3 regions of the Paenibacillus aurantiacus genome follow, and region 3 is predicted to be linked to each of the others. Evidence: riboswitches for the same ligand, from Rfam matches in the RefSeq annotation. Region 3 holds a riboswitch; each other region holds the start of a gene.
The links. A riboswitch is a leader RNA that binds a small molecule or an ion and turns the genes downstream of it on or off. The one in region 3 is predicted to bind cyclic di-GMP.

Region 1 (4,950 bases), on a different contig from region 3:
GAAGCTGAATCGCGGAGAGGTTGACCGAGACGACGAAATCCTCGTACCCTTGGTCGACCCAATGCTTGGCCTGCCGAATCGCTTCCTCCATCACCCAGCAGCCGATCGGCACGACGAGCCCGTTCGCTTCCGCGATGGGGATAAACACGCCCGGCGGCACCGAGCCCAGCTCAGACGAGTGCCAGCGCAGCAGCGCTTCGGCGCCGTATACGCCGCCGGTAGGCAGATCGATCTGCGGCTGGAAGTGCAGTTGCAGCTCTCGCCGCTCGAGCGCGGAGGCCAAGCCGCTGACGAGCGTCATGTAATTGTCGGCGTTCGTCTTCAACTGCGGCTGGAACAGGTAGTATTGGTTGCGGCCGCCGTTCTTCGCCACGTACATCGCCGTGTCCGCGCTCCGGAGCAGCGTCTCATAGTCATTGCCGTCATCTGGCGCCAAGCTGATGCCGATGCTTGCGGTAATTGCATAAGGCTTGCCGCCCAGCATGACGGGCTCCTTCATGGCGGCGATCAGCGCCTCCGCGCCCCGGAGCACCTCTTCGCGCCCGCCATGGACGAGCACCCCGAATTCGTCGCCGCCCAGCCGGGCCACGAAGCCGCCGGAGACGGCGCTAAGCTTGCCAGCCACCTGCTGCAGCATCGCGTCGCCCGCCGAATGACCGAGCGTATCGTTCACCCATTTGAATTGATCCAAGTCGAGCAGCATGACGCCAAGCGCCACGCCATTGGCCAAGTCCTCCCGGATGCGATCCGAGAAATGCCGCCGGTTGCCAAGACCGGTCAGCTCGTCCTCGTAGGCGAGCTGGGCTAGCCGTTCCTCGCCTTGCTTCTGCTGGGTCATGTCGCGCGCGAGCAGGAACGAGTATAGACTGCCTTCGATCTCGATATAGTCGCTGTGCGCCTCCACGATGTGCGTCTCGCCGCTTGCCCCGATCAGCACCAGTTCCCGATGAAGCGGCGTAAGGGACGCGCTGGCCTGCCGGTAATCGTCCTCGAACGCATCCTCTTCGCCGGAACGCAGCAAGCCCGAGAAACGGCGTCCATGCATGCTAACATCCGGGGAGAGCCCGACCAGCTTCTGGAAAGAGGCGTTCGCTTCCACGATACGGCACTGGCTGTCCAGCAGCACGATGCCGTGATGCGACAGTTTGAAGAGCAGCTCATACCGTCTTCCGGTCGCAGCCAGAAAATCATGGTTGACCATGGCATAACGAAGCGCGAACGCCCAGATGACGACGCAAGAGGTCGGAAGAAAATTAAACGTGTACACGCCCTTGGCGACGAGCACGAAGTTGATGCCCACTGCCACGATAACGGCAAGCACGGTGAACAGGGCCCCCCACAATACCGCGCTGATTCGCTTGAATTCGATCGTCTTGCGAAATCGGGGGAACACGATTTTGCGGATGAGCATGATGATGACGCCAACGAACGTGTACAAGATGCTGACGCCCATCAACCCGCCATACACCGGACCAAACGTCTCCATCCGGTGCGCCCCGTGGACCTCGAGATAAACGTCATTCATAAAGTAGGGGAGAAGGGAAGCTGCCGCGCAAGCAAACGGAATCAAGGCTAGCGCCAGGCTAAGCCTCGTCGCCTTACCGCCCGCCGTGAGATGGCGAAAGAAAAGCAGCGCGAAGCCCATCGTCAGGAAGGACATCGTATACCGCAGCCTAGCCGCCAGCGTACCCGCGGGCAGCGAGAGGAGATACGGGATCGCGAACTGCAAGGCAAGCGTCAGCCCGAGCGTGAACATCAACGCCATCGTCAGCTGATGCAGCCGATGCCGCGGGTTGCGCCAATAGATCTCGGCCCCCATATAGAAAAGCAGATAGCTTGGAAGAAGAAGGAACAGAATGGAAATAATCCACAGTTGCATCGGAGTCAGCTCCACGTCGTTGATAGTCTAGGAAGTTATGCCAAGTAACCGGTTTCGTATATGGAATAGAGGACAGGTGCTTTCACACATTAAAGGACGAAATGCCGAGAGAAGAAAAAAAGAACCTCCGCGGGTTCTCTCTTTGCGCGGCAGCTGGCTGGCAACGGGAGACAAGCTCCGGTAAGCCCCTATAGTTTTGCGTCCCGTCCTTTCGGAGCGGTTTGCCCTGAACATGATGTTGTTTAGTCTTATTATAGGACGATTTTCCTAACCGCGTCTACCCTTGATCCCCGCACAGACAGGTATTCCCACCATTTGGCTAAGTTTGTGCGGAGACCCAAATCGCCCCATTCCATAACGCCTCTCTTCGCGCTCAGCACGCTTCTCTAGGTGCTAGAATGCCCTAGACGATATTGGTGCCGCTCCCATAAAAAAATGGAAAGCAGCTCACTTATTTTTATCCCGAAAATAATGCAAAGCTTATAGGTCTATGTTACGATAGCCCCATTGCATAAAAGGAACGAAAGCGCAGGTGGTTCAAATTGTCAACGGAAGCTCATGCTGACGGCGGCAAAGGCCTTAGCCTCTATAAATTAACGTGGCCGATCTTCTTGGAGGTCTTCCTGTTCATGCTGATGGGCACGGCGGATACCCTCATGCTCAGCCACGTGTCCGACGATGCGGTCTCCGCCGTCGGGGTCGTCAACCAGTACTTATTTATTTGCATTCTCATTATGGAAGTCATCAGCAACGGGGCGGCCATCGTCGTGGCCCAGTACATTGGGGCGAAGCGGATGCTCGAAGCGTCGAAGATCGCCGGACTCGCCGTCACGCTCAACCTCGTTCTCGGCCTTGTCGTTAGCGGCGCGCTGTTCATCTTCGGCAATATGATTCTCGGGGGGATGAATCTGCATGGCCAGGTGCTCGATTACGCCAAAACGTACATGGGCATCGTGGGCGGATTTCTTTTCATCCAAGCGCTGATTAATGTGTTCGCTAGCCTAATCCGCACCTACGGCTTTACGAAGGAATCGATGTACGTCGCCCTCGGCATGAACGTGCTCCACATCGGGCTGAACTATGCGCTGATCTTCGGCAACCTCGGCTTCCCGGAGATGGGCGTAGCCGGCGCGGCCGTCTCGACCGTCATTAGCCGCGGCGTCGCGTTCCTTGTCTTCCTCTGGATGCTGTATCGGGTCATGGAAGTGCGCATCGCGTTCCGTTATTATTTGACCTTTACCAAGGAATATATTGAGAAAATCCTGCGGATCGGCATTCCGTCCGCGCTCGAGCAGGTGACGTACCATGCCTGCCAAACGGTCTTTCTCTATTATGTCACCTTCCTTGGCACAGAAGCGCTCGCCGCGCGCAACTACGCGAACTCCATCTCGCAGTACGTCTATTTGTTCAGCGCGGCGATCGGCATGGGCACGGCGATCATCGTTGGCCGGCTCGTCGGCGCGAAGCAGAAGGAGCTCGCGTTCCGCCGGGTAGTGTCCAGCGTGATGTGGAGCGTCGGCATCACGGTCATCGTCGACGTGCTGGCCATGCTGTTCCGTTATCCGCTCGTCGGGCTGTTCACCGACAACCCGAACATCGTCTCGATCGCCGCGCAGGTCATTCTGATCAGCATCGTGCTGGAGACCGGCCGCGCGGGTAACCTCGTTCTCGTCAACGCGCTGCGCGCGGCCGGCGACGCGAAATTCACGGTCTACATGGGCTTCATCTCGATGGTGCTCATGAGCCTGCCGCTCGGCTATCTGCTCGTATTCCGGCTGGATCTCGGCTTGGTCGGCGTCTGGCTCGCCATCGCGGCGGACGAATGGCTCCGCGCCGGCATCATGTGGGCGCGGTGGCACAGCCGCCGTTGGGAGAGCCGCTCGCTCGTCGAGCCCGGCGGCGCCGATCCGACCGTCGCGGCCCATTAATTGTCAAACATGCAAGAAAGGCTGGTCTCCCGTCATCGTCATGACGCGTGCCAGCCTTTCTTCGTTTATAAGGACGGATCTTTGGTCCGATTCGCTCTGGGCGTCCTTGGTCCCGTCGTTCGCGGCGGCCGCGCAACTCCGCCAATCGCCGGCCCGGCCTTCGCGGGAACGCAAAAGCACGGCATCCCCGAAGGAATGCCGTGCTCTACCTCGCTGCCCGAAGCGCCCGAGCCAAGCCATTCTCGGCTCGCCGCGCTAAACTGCGATCGCGCTATTAACGTTTGACGATATCCGCCACGGCTTTGTCCAGCTTGCCGAGCAGCTCGTCGCCGCTGATTTGCTTGCCCAGGTACTCCTGCATTGCGGAGCCCCATTGCTGCGTGATGCCGTCCGGGAAGCGGTCCCAGTTCCAGCCTTTGACTTGGTCGGCATGCTCTTGCGAGAATGTCGCGAAGTCGCCGCCGATTTTGCCGATTGCCGCCGTGTCAGGCGTAATTGTCGATACGGCCGGGATAAATTTGAAATCCGTCGCGATGAATTTCTTGCCTGTCTCGGAGCTTACCATCCAGTTCAGGAATGCTTTCGCTTCTTCCGCATGAGCGGACTTGTTGTTCACAATCCAGTTGTTCGGCACGCCCGTGAATGTGTATGGCTTCGCGCCGAGCGGTACCGGCATCATGCCGAGGTTCAGCTCCGGATTCACTTCATCCACCATGCCTTGAATCCAGTTGCCGTGTTGAATCATCGCGTATTTGCCTGCCGCGAATTCCGCGACTTGCGTGTTGTAGTCTGTCGTCAGCGCGTTCTTCTGGCCGTTTGCGAACATGATGTCGACCAGGCGCAGCCAGTCCTTCATGACCGGATCGTCTTTGAACGTCGCTTTGCCTGCCTTCACGTCTTCGATGAACGTCGCCGGATCTTCATGGTTCGCCAGCGCAATGTTCAGCGTGTGAATGCCCATCGACCACCACTCGCTCGTCAGCGCGAACGGCGTGATGCCCGCATCTTGCAGCTTCTTCGCGTCCGCTTCCAGCTCGTCGAGCGTTTGCGGCAGCGTCGTGATGCCCGCCTTCGCGAACAGGTCTTTGTTGTACGTGAAGCCGTACGCTTCCAAGTTCATCGGCATGCCGAGCAGCTTGCCGT
Region 2 (4,950 bases), on a different contig from region 3:
GGGCTCGATAAGGTTCGAGACGGATTGCACCAAGTTGACGCCAACCGCGGCCGCCCGATAGCCCTCCCGAATTTTCTTGGACACCACCAGTGCTTCGTCTTGCCGGTCCTGCAAATGGTGGGGCAATATCACCTCGCCCGGCACCAGCGCCGACGCGGTCACTTTCCCCACGGCCGCCGCCGGGTCCCGCAGCGCCATTCCATTGATGGCCGTGGCCGGCACCTCGACGATCTGCAGCATGCCGCCAGATAGCTGGGTGTTCTCCGCCACCGCTTGTTTCGCTGCCAGTACGGCAATCATCGCCTTGCCCGACTCAGCGCGCTCATCCACTTTCTTCATATAACTAAAGAAGAGCGCCGTCGTCGCCAAGCCCATGATGACCGCGGCGAATAATATGATCTTCGATCTCATGCGCGTCCCCATCCTCCGCTGTCTCTTGTTGTCCTGCCGCGCTATTCAATTAACCGGATCGCGTAAGCGCCTTTGTTCACGATGTCCGTCCCGGCATAGCCGGTGCCTGCCCGTTCGATGAACATGCCCGTGATGGACGTATCCTTGCTCGACATCGGTTCGAGAATATAAAAATAAGCGAACCCGCGAACCTCGATCGTCTTCAGCTGATTGGATCCATACCGATGGGGCTTGTACACGGGTATCAAGATAACCCTGGAGGAGTCCCGGTGCCAGTACTCGCCCGCCGGATAGGGGTCCTCATTGATGCGCATGTTGATACTGTCCCGCGTCTTGCCCGCAATGTTGCCGGTCTGGGTGTCGATGATATCGCCAGCTTCAATCTCGCTTGGATACCCGTACTTCAAGTTGCTCTCGTACGTCGAGGCCCCGGGACCACCGAGCGCCAGAATGCCGAAGTACCCGGCTTCTACCCCGGAGTTGTCTACCTTCAGTTTATATGGCTTCATATATTGCAGCGGAATCGACTCGTCAATGCCAAGCGGTGCGACGCCGGATGCCCGTCCCATGGGCATAATCTGAGCCGCCGCTTCCGCCGTGACGGTCGCCGTGTCCCTGCCGAGCAGTCTAGCGAAACCAAGCCGGATGTCCTTCTTTAACTTCACCCTTACGGTGGACATCGGCACGATCTCGGTGCCAATTAGACTGTTCTGCTCCCCGTGCGCCTTGAGGATCGACTGGACTACTGCCTCGGCCACCCCAGGACGCCCGGTTAGTTCTTGAGCCCCCGACAGCGCGGCGGCATTGGCTGTCTTCTGCAGGTGGCTCTTCTCCGCATACATAATGCCGCCATCCACGACGAGCCCGGCGATGGTGAGCAATACCAGCATCGCCAGACCGGCCAAGACGATCGTGCTGCCTTGTTCCTCCCTAATAAATGCATCCAACCGTATTCTCATCGTAACCTCCTACTCCACCCGGATGGTGGAATGGGCTGAAAGAACGGGGGCCGGAATAATCCGCGTGATGACCGGTGTCAAGAGCGGAAGCGAGTAGCGAAGCGTCACCGTCACGTTATCGCCGGACGCCCGAGCCGCCTGCTTCGGCGTAATCGTAACGGTCATGCTGCCCGGATCTCCTACCTGAAGATGCGTTTTGGCATAAGCCGTCATCTCTTGGTCGCTTCGGCCAAGCCCTCCAAGGCGGGTCGTCTCCTGTACGGTCATCTGCAAACTCGAGTAGGCGAAGAACAGCCGCCCCAAATCGGCGATCCCGCATAGCAGCAGCATGAGCAGCGGCAGCAGAATGGCAAATTCAACCAGCGATTGGCCGCGCTCATCCCGGATCATCCCGCTCCCCATCCTTCCAGCATAAATCCGAGCAGACAGCCGCCCGCGATCGCTACCCCGTAAGGGTACGAGCCGGAGGCCAATTGCCCCTGCAGCGGCAGCTTCAGCCGGTATCGCACGCACACAAGGACGTACTGCACATACCGAATTCGGGCCCGAAAGCCATTCTTGAACAGCACGATCGCCAGCGCCATGACCGCCCCGGCCAACGCCATGTATACCGATGCGGTCAACACGAACACCGCTCCCTTCAACGCCCCGACCAGCGCCAGCAGTTTGACGTCCCCCGCCCCCATGCCGCCCAACAGATAAGGGATGAGCAGAATCGCCAATCCTACGCCAAGTCCGACCAGCATATGGAGCAGTCCGCCCCAGCCGGCTGTCGCGATATGAAGCACGGCCGCCAGCAGCAGCGCCGGCGCAATGACTTTGTTATAAATTTTGCGGCTGCGCAGGTCGGTCACGACGCAGAGTGCCAGTACCAGCAGCAATATCGCATTTGTCCACATCTTCGCGCCTCCTCTTCGGCTTATTGTCGTTCCAAAAAGGGAAGGGCCGCACGCCACTGTTCGACGCACGGCCCTTCATCGGAGACGATTAAGGCGTTCCGCCCATTTCCGTTACGCCCGTGTTAACCGTATCCTCCGCGTTGTTGAACAGGTCGATGATATGGCCGCGGAGCGTAATCAGCGCCGTCACTACCGCAACCGCGATCAAACCTAGCACCAAACCGTACTCCGTCATCCCTTGACCTTGCTCATCGTTCCAGAAGCGGCGAATGTTGTTCATCATGTTGTTAGCCTCCAAGTAGTTGTTGTAGTTGTCTTAGCTGCACATCGTTCAATTGGCTTCCGTATTCGTGTCGGTCCGTATGTTATCCCGTGTCCGATCAGCTTGCGTTTATGGCGTTGCGCCCATCTCTGTTACCCCGGTGTTGACCGTATCCTCCGCGTTGTTGAACAGGTCGATGATATGGCCGCGCAGCGTAATCAGCGCCGTCACAACCGCAACCGCGATCAAACCGAGTACCAATCCGTATTCCGTCATCCCTTGACCTTGCTCGTCGTTCCAGAAGCGGCGAATGCTGTTCATCATGTTGTTAGCCTCCCAAGGTTGTGGTGTTGTTCAAAATTCCGTCCGTCTACTGCTCGTTAAGGTTCCAAAATCGCGGTCTGTCCAAGTTCCACCTTCGCGGCTGCCAGCGTGCCTGCCGGAAGTTCCACGACGGAACGGGTGCCTTCGAAGACCGTCCCGATCGCCCCCGGTCTCAGCCGATGCTCCAGGCCGACGACGATGCCCGACTTGTCCAGATGAAGCACATCCAGGTCGCATGCCATAAAGAACATGTGGACCGACTTGCACGGCTGAATATGAAGACCGTATCCACTGGGAAGAGAACGTCTTCCCACAAGACCTATCAGCCTCCGCCAAAACGTGTAAGCGCATTCAATATGGTCGCCAAGCCGTTCCCCGCTCTCCTGAATGACCAGCTTCATCCGGAGCGTCACCTCCTTTGTCTATGCAAAATAGCCCACCTTTAGGCCCGAAAGGAGGGTTCAAAAAAAGAACTCCCCTGCATCTTTCGGCAGCTGGCTGGCATCCCGCTTCTCACGCGGCTTAGCCCCTATAGCTTTGCGTCGCCGGCTTTCGCCGGTTTTGCCTTTATCGAGATCCAGCGAAGTTCGTATTGCTTGTTCGCCGTTCCGATATCTTGATCACATCTTACCCCGAGGTCCTATACTCCGTAATCCGACAAAATCCCCTATTTTCCGAAAGCGAAAACCAGATCTAAATTCCCTCAGTATTCTGGTATGTTAGAACTAGTTGTAACGTTTTCTTAATTCGTTATACCCTAATAACGAGAAGTTCCCTCTCAAACATGTAGGTAACATTAACCAATACTCAAGGGTAGATTTATCGTGCGACCAAAGATCTGTTTTCTCGGATGTACCGGCCCTCGCCATTGTGAAGGAGAACTGCGAGATGGCATAGAATTTATTGGTTAATTACGAAACCTGGGAGGAAGAAAAGTGCATCATTCCCTCGTTATTGCGCAATGCTTAAGCGACGAAGAGATCACCGTTCCACTGACGGAAGACCTGCTGCTTGATCTTCATCGCGAGCTGAAGCACACGGCTGCGGAAGAAACCGTTTGGCGAAAGCTCGTCCTTCTCTACCGTAAGCCGCTGCCGCCGTCCATTGCCTTCGATCTTATCGACCGAAACCTGGCCGTGGTGGAACTGGGACACACGAGACAAGAGGTCCACGTGATGTGGAAATTAGCCGGGATCGTAGACGAGGCCTTATTGACGTTAGCCATCGAGGTCTACGTCAATCCGGCTTTCGGGTTGAAGGAGACCGAGCTGCTGTTCGACAGCTACGATCAACGTACCTGGATGTTAGAGACGTTGATCCGCCAGGAGCCATCCGCCCCCGAGAAGAGAGCCTTATTGGAAGCCGCGATCCAACGAAACACACACGCCGATTCTCTGCGGCGATTGCTAGTCTCGGCGGATCGCGAACGATTGGCAAGACGCAGCGATCTGCCCGCAGAAACCTACGATGCCCTCTTCGAAACTAACGATCCTCGCGTGTGGTTGTCCCTCTCCCAGAATCCAAGCACACCCGTAGAGCTGCTCCGGCGCTTCCTGCAGGCGAAAGATATCCCGAACGCCCGCCGGATTCGGGAGTCGGCACGACTTCATCTTGGACGGCAGAGCTGATAACAGAGCGGCTGCGAGCGCCCATAGAGGCGGCTAGCAGCGTCCTTGGCGCTTGCACCCGGTTATGGTGCTAATGCGTGTTTCGATGCGGTATGGATTGAAGATCGCTCGAGACGTCCCCGAATCGCAACCCGCTCCTCCTATGCGAGCAGCTCCAACTGCCCAAAAAAAGCGGCCTACATCCCGCGAATAGCAAGATGTAGGCCGCCGAAACAGCTGCTGTATGCAATTAGGTTGAATGGTCCGTTCGGAGCGAGGTATATTCGTCCGTCTATCGCCTCTGGTCCCCCTACTTCTTCCACGGCAGCGAAAGCTTCCGCTTCGCGCCCTTCGGTTGTTTCGCCTTCTTCTCTTTCTTTTCTTTCTTTTCTTTCTTCTCTTTCTTCTTCGGCTGATCTTCGACAACCGCAGCCGCAGATTCGCCATTTACCTTGAACTTCGAAAGCGCCTGCTGCAGCTCGACTGCC
Region 3 (4,950 bases):
GAAATCGTCGATCGAGACGCGAAGGCCGAGCGCGCGAAGCGCCTCGAGCTGCGCGACGACTTTGTCGTGATTGCGAATGAAGATGCCCTCCGTAATCTCGAGCGTCAACAGCCGGAGATCCATCCCCGTCTCGTCGGCGATCGCTCGAATGAGCTGCGGCAGTTCGCCCTGCTCGAAATGGCGGCCGGAAATGTTGACGGCGACCGGCAGCTGCGGCATGCCCTGCCGTGCCCACTGCTGATTCTGCCGGCAGGCTTCCCGGATAACCCAGGCGTCGATCTCGGCGATCATGCCGGAGGTCTCCGCTAGCGGGATGAAACGGTCCGGCGGGATGAGGCCCAGATTCGGATGGTACCAGCGGATAAGCGCTTCTACGCCGCTGATGCGGCCGGTGGCCACCTCGATCTTCGGCTGGTAGTGCAGCTTAAACTCGCCGGCGCGGATCGCGCCACGCAGTCCGTTCTCCAGCTGCATTCTCTCCGCGAGGGATTGGTTCATCTCGTCGTCGAAAAACCGGTAGCAGCTTGTCCCCTGCTCCTTCGCCTGGTACATCGCCATGTCGGCGTGCTTGAGCAGGGAATCGTGATCGCGGCTGTCACGCGGGTAGACGCTGATGCCCAGGCTCACGGAGACGTACAGCTCGGTTCCAGCCAGCGGGATGGCGTCGTTGAATGTGCGGCAGATCGCATCTGCGGTCTCATGCAGCAGCGCCTCGTCCTCATAGACGAGCACGAAGACGAACTCGTCGCCTCCAAGGCGGAAAATGCGGCATTGCTCGGATTCGAAGCGGGAGAAGCGCTCCGCGACACGCTGCAGCAGCTCGTCGCCCGTGGCGTGGCCCATCGTGTCGTTGATCTGCTTGAACCGGTTCAAGTCTGCGAACATGACCGCTACCGAAGGGCCGGCTTGATGCTCCTCCAGCATGCGCAGCAGGTGGTCCGAGAAGTGAATCCGGTTCGGTAAGCCGGTCAGGCCGTCGTAGTACGCCAGATGCTGAAGCTTCTCTTCGGAGACCAACAGCTTGGCGGTCTGTTCCTTGAGCTTGCTGTTGGCATCCGAGGATTCCTGGAACAGCTTGAACAAGTCTCGCGACATATGCTGGAAGTTCTGAATGAGCGAGTTGAACTCGATAATGCCGCTGGACGGCCATTCGAGCGTCTCCATCCGTTTGAGCCGATCAGGCAAGTTCGCGGTGCTCGCCGCAAGCTCCGTAATCGTGCCGGTCAGCATGCGCCCGAACAGCAGCACAAGTACCGTGACACCGAGCGCGCATAGCATCAGGTTCAGGAAATGGTAGAAGTATTCCTCGTAGATCGTGTCGAGGAACGGGCCGAGCGGCGTATCGATATAGATCGTTATGGAGGCCTGAGGGACTTCCTGAATGTACAGGTAACCGGCATCCTGCCACGTTTGGCGGATATGGGCGTTGGCCGGCAGGGTTAAGTAGAACCGGTCGGTGAATTGCTTCTGGATATCGGCCTGAAGCCGGGTGAACTTCAGCCCGTACGGAGAACCCTGACTATCGGCGATAATCCGGTTCTGTTTGTCGGTGACGGTGATGATTGACGTGCCTTCGCTCGTGTATTTGTCGATCATGTTCTGCAGGTAACCGATTTGGATGTCGGAGCCGAGTTTCATCGAACGGTAATCCTCGGCGGTCCAGCGGCCAAGCTCTTCCTTGATGCTGCTGGCGGTTCCTTCCGACTGGTGCAGCGTATTGCGTTCCAAGGTGTCGGTAATGTTCGTGCTGCCGATGGACAAATACATGAGATAGGGAACGAAGATCATGAAAAGCGTGAAGTGGGCCAGCGCTTGCTTCAAGTGAATGGGCTGTCTTGTCTTCGGGGTGATTCGGAGCCAGAACGGCAAATATTTGACCACGATTCCGGCGAGCGTGGCGTTGATCAGGCTGTTCGTCGCTCCGACGAGCAGCGCTAGAATAATTTCGGACGTTTGATGATCGGTCACGTGCAGCACGAACGCCGCCGGAAGGGCAATCGCCGCCCAGAAGCAGGCGTCCCAGAAGAAGAGCGGCTTGGTGCTGTTGCGGCTAAGGAGCCCGACGGCCAGCAGCTCGGCAAGGTGGACGAACACGAAGGCGGATTTGCCGAACAGGATCATGCAGACGCCATCGACCACTAGCGCGCCAAGCGCCACATACCGGAGCCGCAGGAGGCCGATGGAGGCGAATAGCACCACGCCGCCGAAGGAGAGCGAGATGCCGTAGACGAGGGAAAGCGGCCGGCTCTCGAGGATGACGGCCAGCAGGATGACAGCGATGAAGATGGCCCATTTGCGAGCGTTGAGATGGCGAAGAAGAACTTGTCCCTCCACGATGGCTCCTCCTGCACGGTGAAATAATGAACGTGAACCCCATACATGCTTGTAAAAAAAATCAGGGGAATGCCTTGGGCATCCCCCTGATTCGAAAGGTTTCAAGAGATCGTTGCAGCCCGGCGATCATACTTGAATTTCAGATCCGTGGCTTTGCGTCCTATGCTTTCGCATAGTTTGCCCAATATGCAATTCATGAATGACTAGATTGCTAGGTTCTAAGTACTAGGACTGGTAAGCTTAATTGTAGAGGAATTGCAAAGCCAACTCAATGGTAATTGTTGATCGAAGTTATATTTTCTGTGGAACCTTCCTTTTTTCCTGCTAACCTAAAAAAAAGTTTGTGCGAATCTTCTTCACAGCTGCGAAAACAGGGTTGAAGGCGCCTCGAAGGGGTCGTAGAATTGGGGGTGTATTTGGATTAAGGTGGAATTATAGGGGGGTGTTCGGATGAAGATCGAGTTTCTGGGTACGGGCGGCGCGGTGACGATCCCCAGACCGATGTGCCGCTGCCATGTGTGCGTGGAGGCAAGGAAACGGGGCGTGCCGTACAGCCGATCGGGGCCGGGCGTCTATGTGCATGGGCCGAATCTGCTCATTGATACGTCGGAGGATATTTATATGCAGCTGAACCGATCGGGCGTGGAGCGGATCGACGCGGTCACCTACTCGCATTGGCACCCCGACCACGTGATGGGGCGGCGCGTGCTGGAGAGCATGAGCGGCGACTTTCGAAGATGGCCGCCTGACGTCAAGCCATGCGATGTTATCTTGCCGGAGCAGGTCGCGGCGGATTTCGAGGAGCGACTGGCTGGCGCGGAGCATCTCCGTTATTTCGAGAGCCAAGGCTTCATACGGCAGCGGACGCTGACAGACGGCGAGTCCTACTCGTCGAACGGTGCGGTGATCACGCCGATCCGTCTGGCGGAAGATTACGTGTACGCGTTCTCGATCGCCGAATCGGACAAGCGCGCCTTGATCGCGATGGATGAAATGTTCGGATGGGTACCGGACCCGGATCTGGCGGGCGTAGATCTCGCGGTGCTGCCGGCGGGCATCTTCGAGCACCATCCGATTACGGGAGAACGGCAGATCCATGAAGCCCACCCGGTACTGAAGATGGAGGCAACGTTCGCGCAGACGCTTGCGATTATCGAGCGGTTGAATCCCCGCCTGACGCTGCTGACGCATATCGAGGAGATGGACGGGCTCGGTTACGACGACTTGCAGCAGGTAGAGGCGTTGCTTGCGGAGAGCGGCCGGAACATCAAGTTCGCCTATGATACGCTCGTCGTCGAGGTGTGAAGCGAGGGATGGCGGCCAGATGAAGGCTGTCGCCACGTTTCAAGAGGAGGGGGACGCATGCTGCTGCTCCAAGGCGTAACGGGTTTCGGCGAGCGGGAAGAGGGAAGCAGTGCGCATACGAATGCGGGAGCGCGGTTTAAGGCTTTTTGTTATGATGCTGCCAGATTGTTAGGCTCGGAGGTGGTGTTGATCGAGCAGCCCAAGCTGCTTAAACGAAATTATCACCGTGCTTTCCTTAGGCACTCCAAGGGGAGTTTCGACCTCCTGCTGCACGAGGTTTATCCGTGGGTGGCCTGCGCTTCTTCCGTCGCTTGGTCAGCAATCGAATTCGTGGATCTGCCGCTCGTCATCGGGGCGATGCCGGCGCTAGACGATGCGTATGAATTGTTGACTGTGCGCGAGTTGAACGAGGCGTTGTTGATTGACGAGCGAACTCGCTCCGTATTGAATGACAATCGGCTTCACAAGGCGGATTTGGAACAGATTTTGTATTGGAAGCCGAGGACGGTCGGGGAAGTCGTGTTTAACTGTTGGGATTGAATACAAGAGTAGTTAATAAGGACGAACCGCTCTCGAATGAGAGTGGTTTTTTAATGGGAATCGTTGTAAAATAACTTCTACAAATGAAACTTAGTTTCAAATGATGAAACTGTAAGGGGCGGATCAAATGGCTTATCATTTCGACGGCATTGATCATGTGCAGTTAGCGGCGCCGGAAGGCTGCGAGGAAGAGGCGCGGCGTTTCTTCGGCGGGCTGCTCGGCTGGCCGGAAATTCAGAAGCCGGTGCCGCTGCGCGCCCGAGGCGGAGCATGGTTCCAATGCGGCGCGCATCAAGTGCACATCGGCGTTCAGAAGGATTTCGTCCCGGCGGCCAAGGCGCACCCTGCCTTTCATGTGCGGGGACTGGACCAGCTCAAAGTCAGACTGCTGGAGCGGGGAACGGCCGTCATCGACGACGATGCGCGGACGGAGGAAGGGGTCGCGAGATTCTACGTCCTAGATCCGTTCGGCAACCGGCTGGAGTTCATGGAGCAGGCGCGCTAGAGGAAGTACCCGTGCTGCAAGAACGAAGTACATGCCAGGACGGCTCAAAGTCCGATTGGGTGATGACCTATTATACGTGACACGAAAAAAGAGTCCGGGAAGCATATTCATGCTCCGGACTCTTTGGTATGCATCCCTTCATCGCCTAGCTCAGATGAAACTCTTTCATCTTATTATAAAGCGTCCCGCGCGAGATGCCGAGCAGCTTGGCGGCAGCGCTCTTGTTGCCGAACGTCTTGCCGAGCGCTTCTTCGATGAGCGCAATC

Region 1: it holds a riboswitch for cyclic di-GMP, as region 3 does, so the genes downstream of both, ACFFSY_RS12770 (putative bifunctional diguanylate cyclase/phosphodiesterase) here and ACFFSY_RS04350 (EAL domain-containing protein) in region 3, are expected to answer to the same signal.
Region 2: it holds a riboswitch for cyclic di-GMP, as region 3 does, so the genes downstream of both, ACFFSY_RS32570 (DUF192 domain-containing protein) here and ACFFSY_RS04350 (EAL domain-containing protein) in region 3, are expected to answer to the same signal.

Annotation. Positions count from the first base shown of each region.
Region 1 covers NZ_JBHMDO010000022.1:253,708-258,657, reverse strand. Annotated here, with positions in the region: gene ACFFSY_RS12770 (putative bifunctional diguanylate cyclase/phosphodiesterase) at 1-1,879, opposite strand, end outside; cyclic di-GMP riboswitch class I at 2,025-2,115, opposite strand; gene ACFFSY_RS12765 (MATE family efflux transporter) at 2,422-3,807, shown strand; gene ACFFSY_RS12760 (ABC transporter substrate-binding protein) at 4,082-4,950, opposite strand, start outside.
Region 2 covers NZ_JBHMDO010000053.1:29,728-34,677, forward strand. Annotated here, with positions in the region: gene cpaB (Flp pilus assembly protein CpaB) at 1-411, opposite strand, end outside; gene ACFFSY_RS32545 (pilus assembly protein TadG-related protein) at 453-1,370, opposite strand; gene ACFFSY_RS32550 (TadE/TadG family type IV pilus assembly protein) at 1,380-1,760, opposite strand; gene ACFFSY_RS32555 (A24 family peptidase) at 1,757-2,269, opposite strand; gene ACFFSY_RS32560 (Flp family type IVb pilin) at 2,358-2,552, opposite strand; gene ACFFSY_RS32565 (Flp family type IVb pilin) at 2,661-2,855, opposite strand; gene ACFFSY_RS32570 (DUF192 domain-containing protein) at 2,912-3,256, opposite strand; cyclic di-GMP riboswitch class I at 3,342-3,431, opposite strand; gene ACFFSY_RS32575 (hypothetical protein) at 3,791-4,483, shown strand; gene ACFFSY_RS32580 (methyl-accepting chemotaxis protein) at 4,773-4,950, opposite strand, start outside.
Region 3 covers NZ_JBHMDO010000009.1:17,616-22,565, forward strand. Annotated here, with positions in the region: gene ACFFSY_RS04350 (EAL domain-containing protein) at 1-2,334, opposite strand, end outside; cyclic di-GMP riboswitch class I at 2,445-2,526, opposite strand; gene ACFFSY_RS04355 (MBL fold metallo-hydrolase) at 2,785-3,639, shown strand; gene ACFFSY_RS04360 (hypothetical protein) at 3,697-4,179, shown strand; gene ACFFSY_RS04365 (VOC family protein) at 4,307-4,684, shown strand; gene ACFFSY_RS04370 (sigma-54 interaction domain-containing protein) at 4,830-4,950, opposite strand, start outside.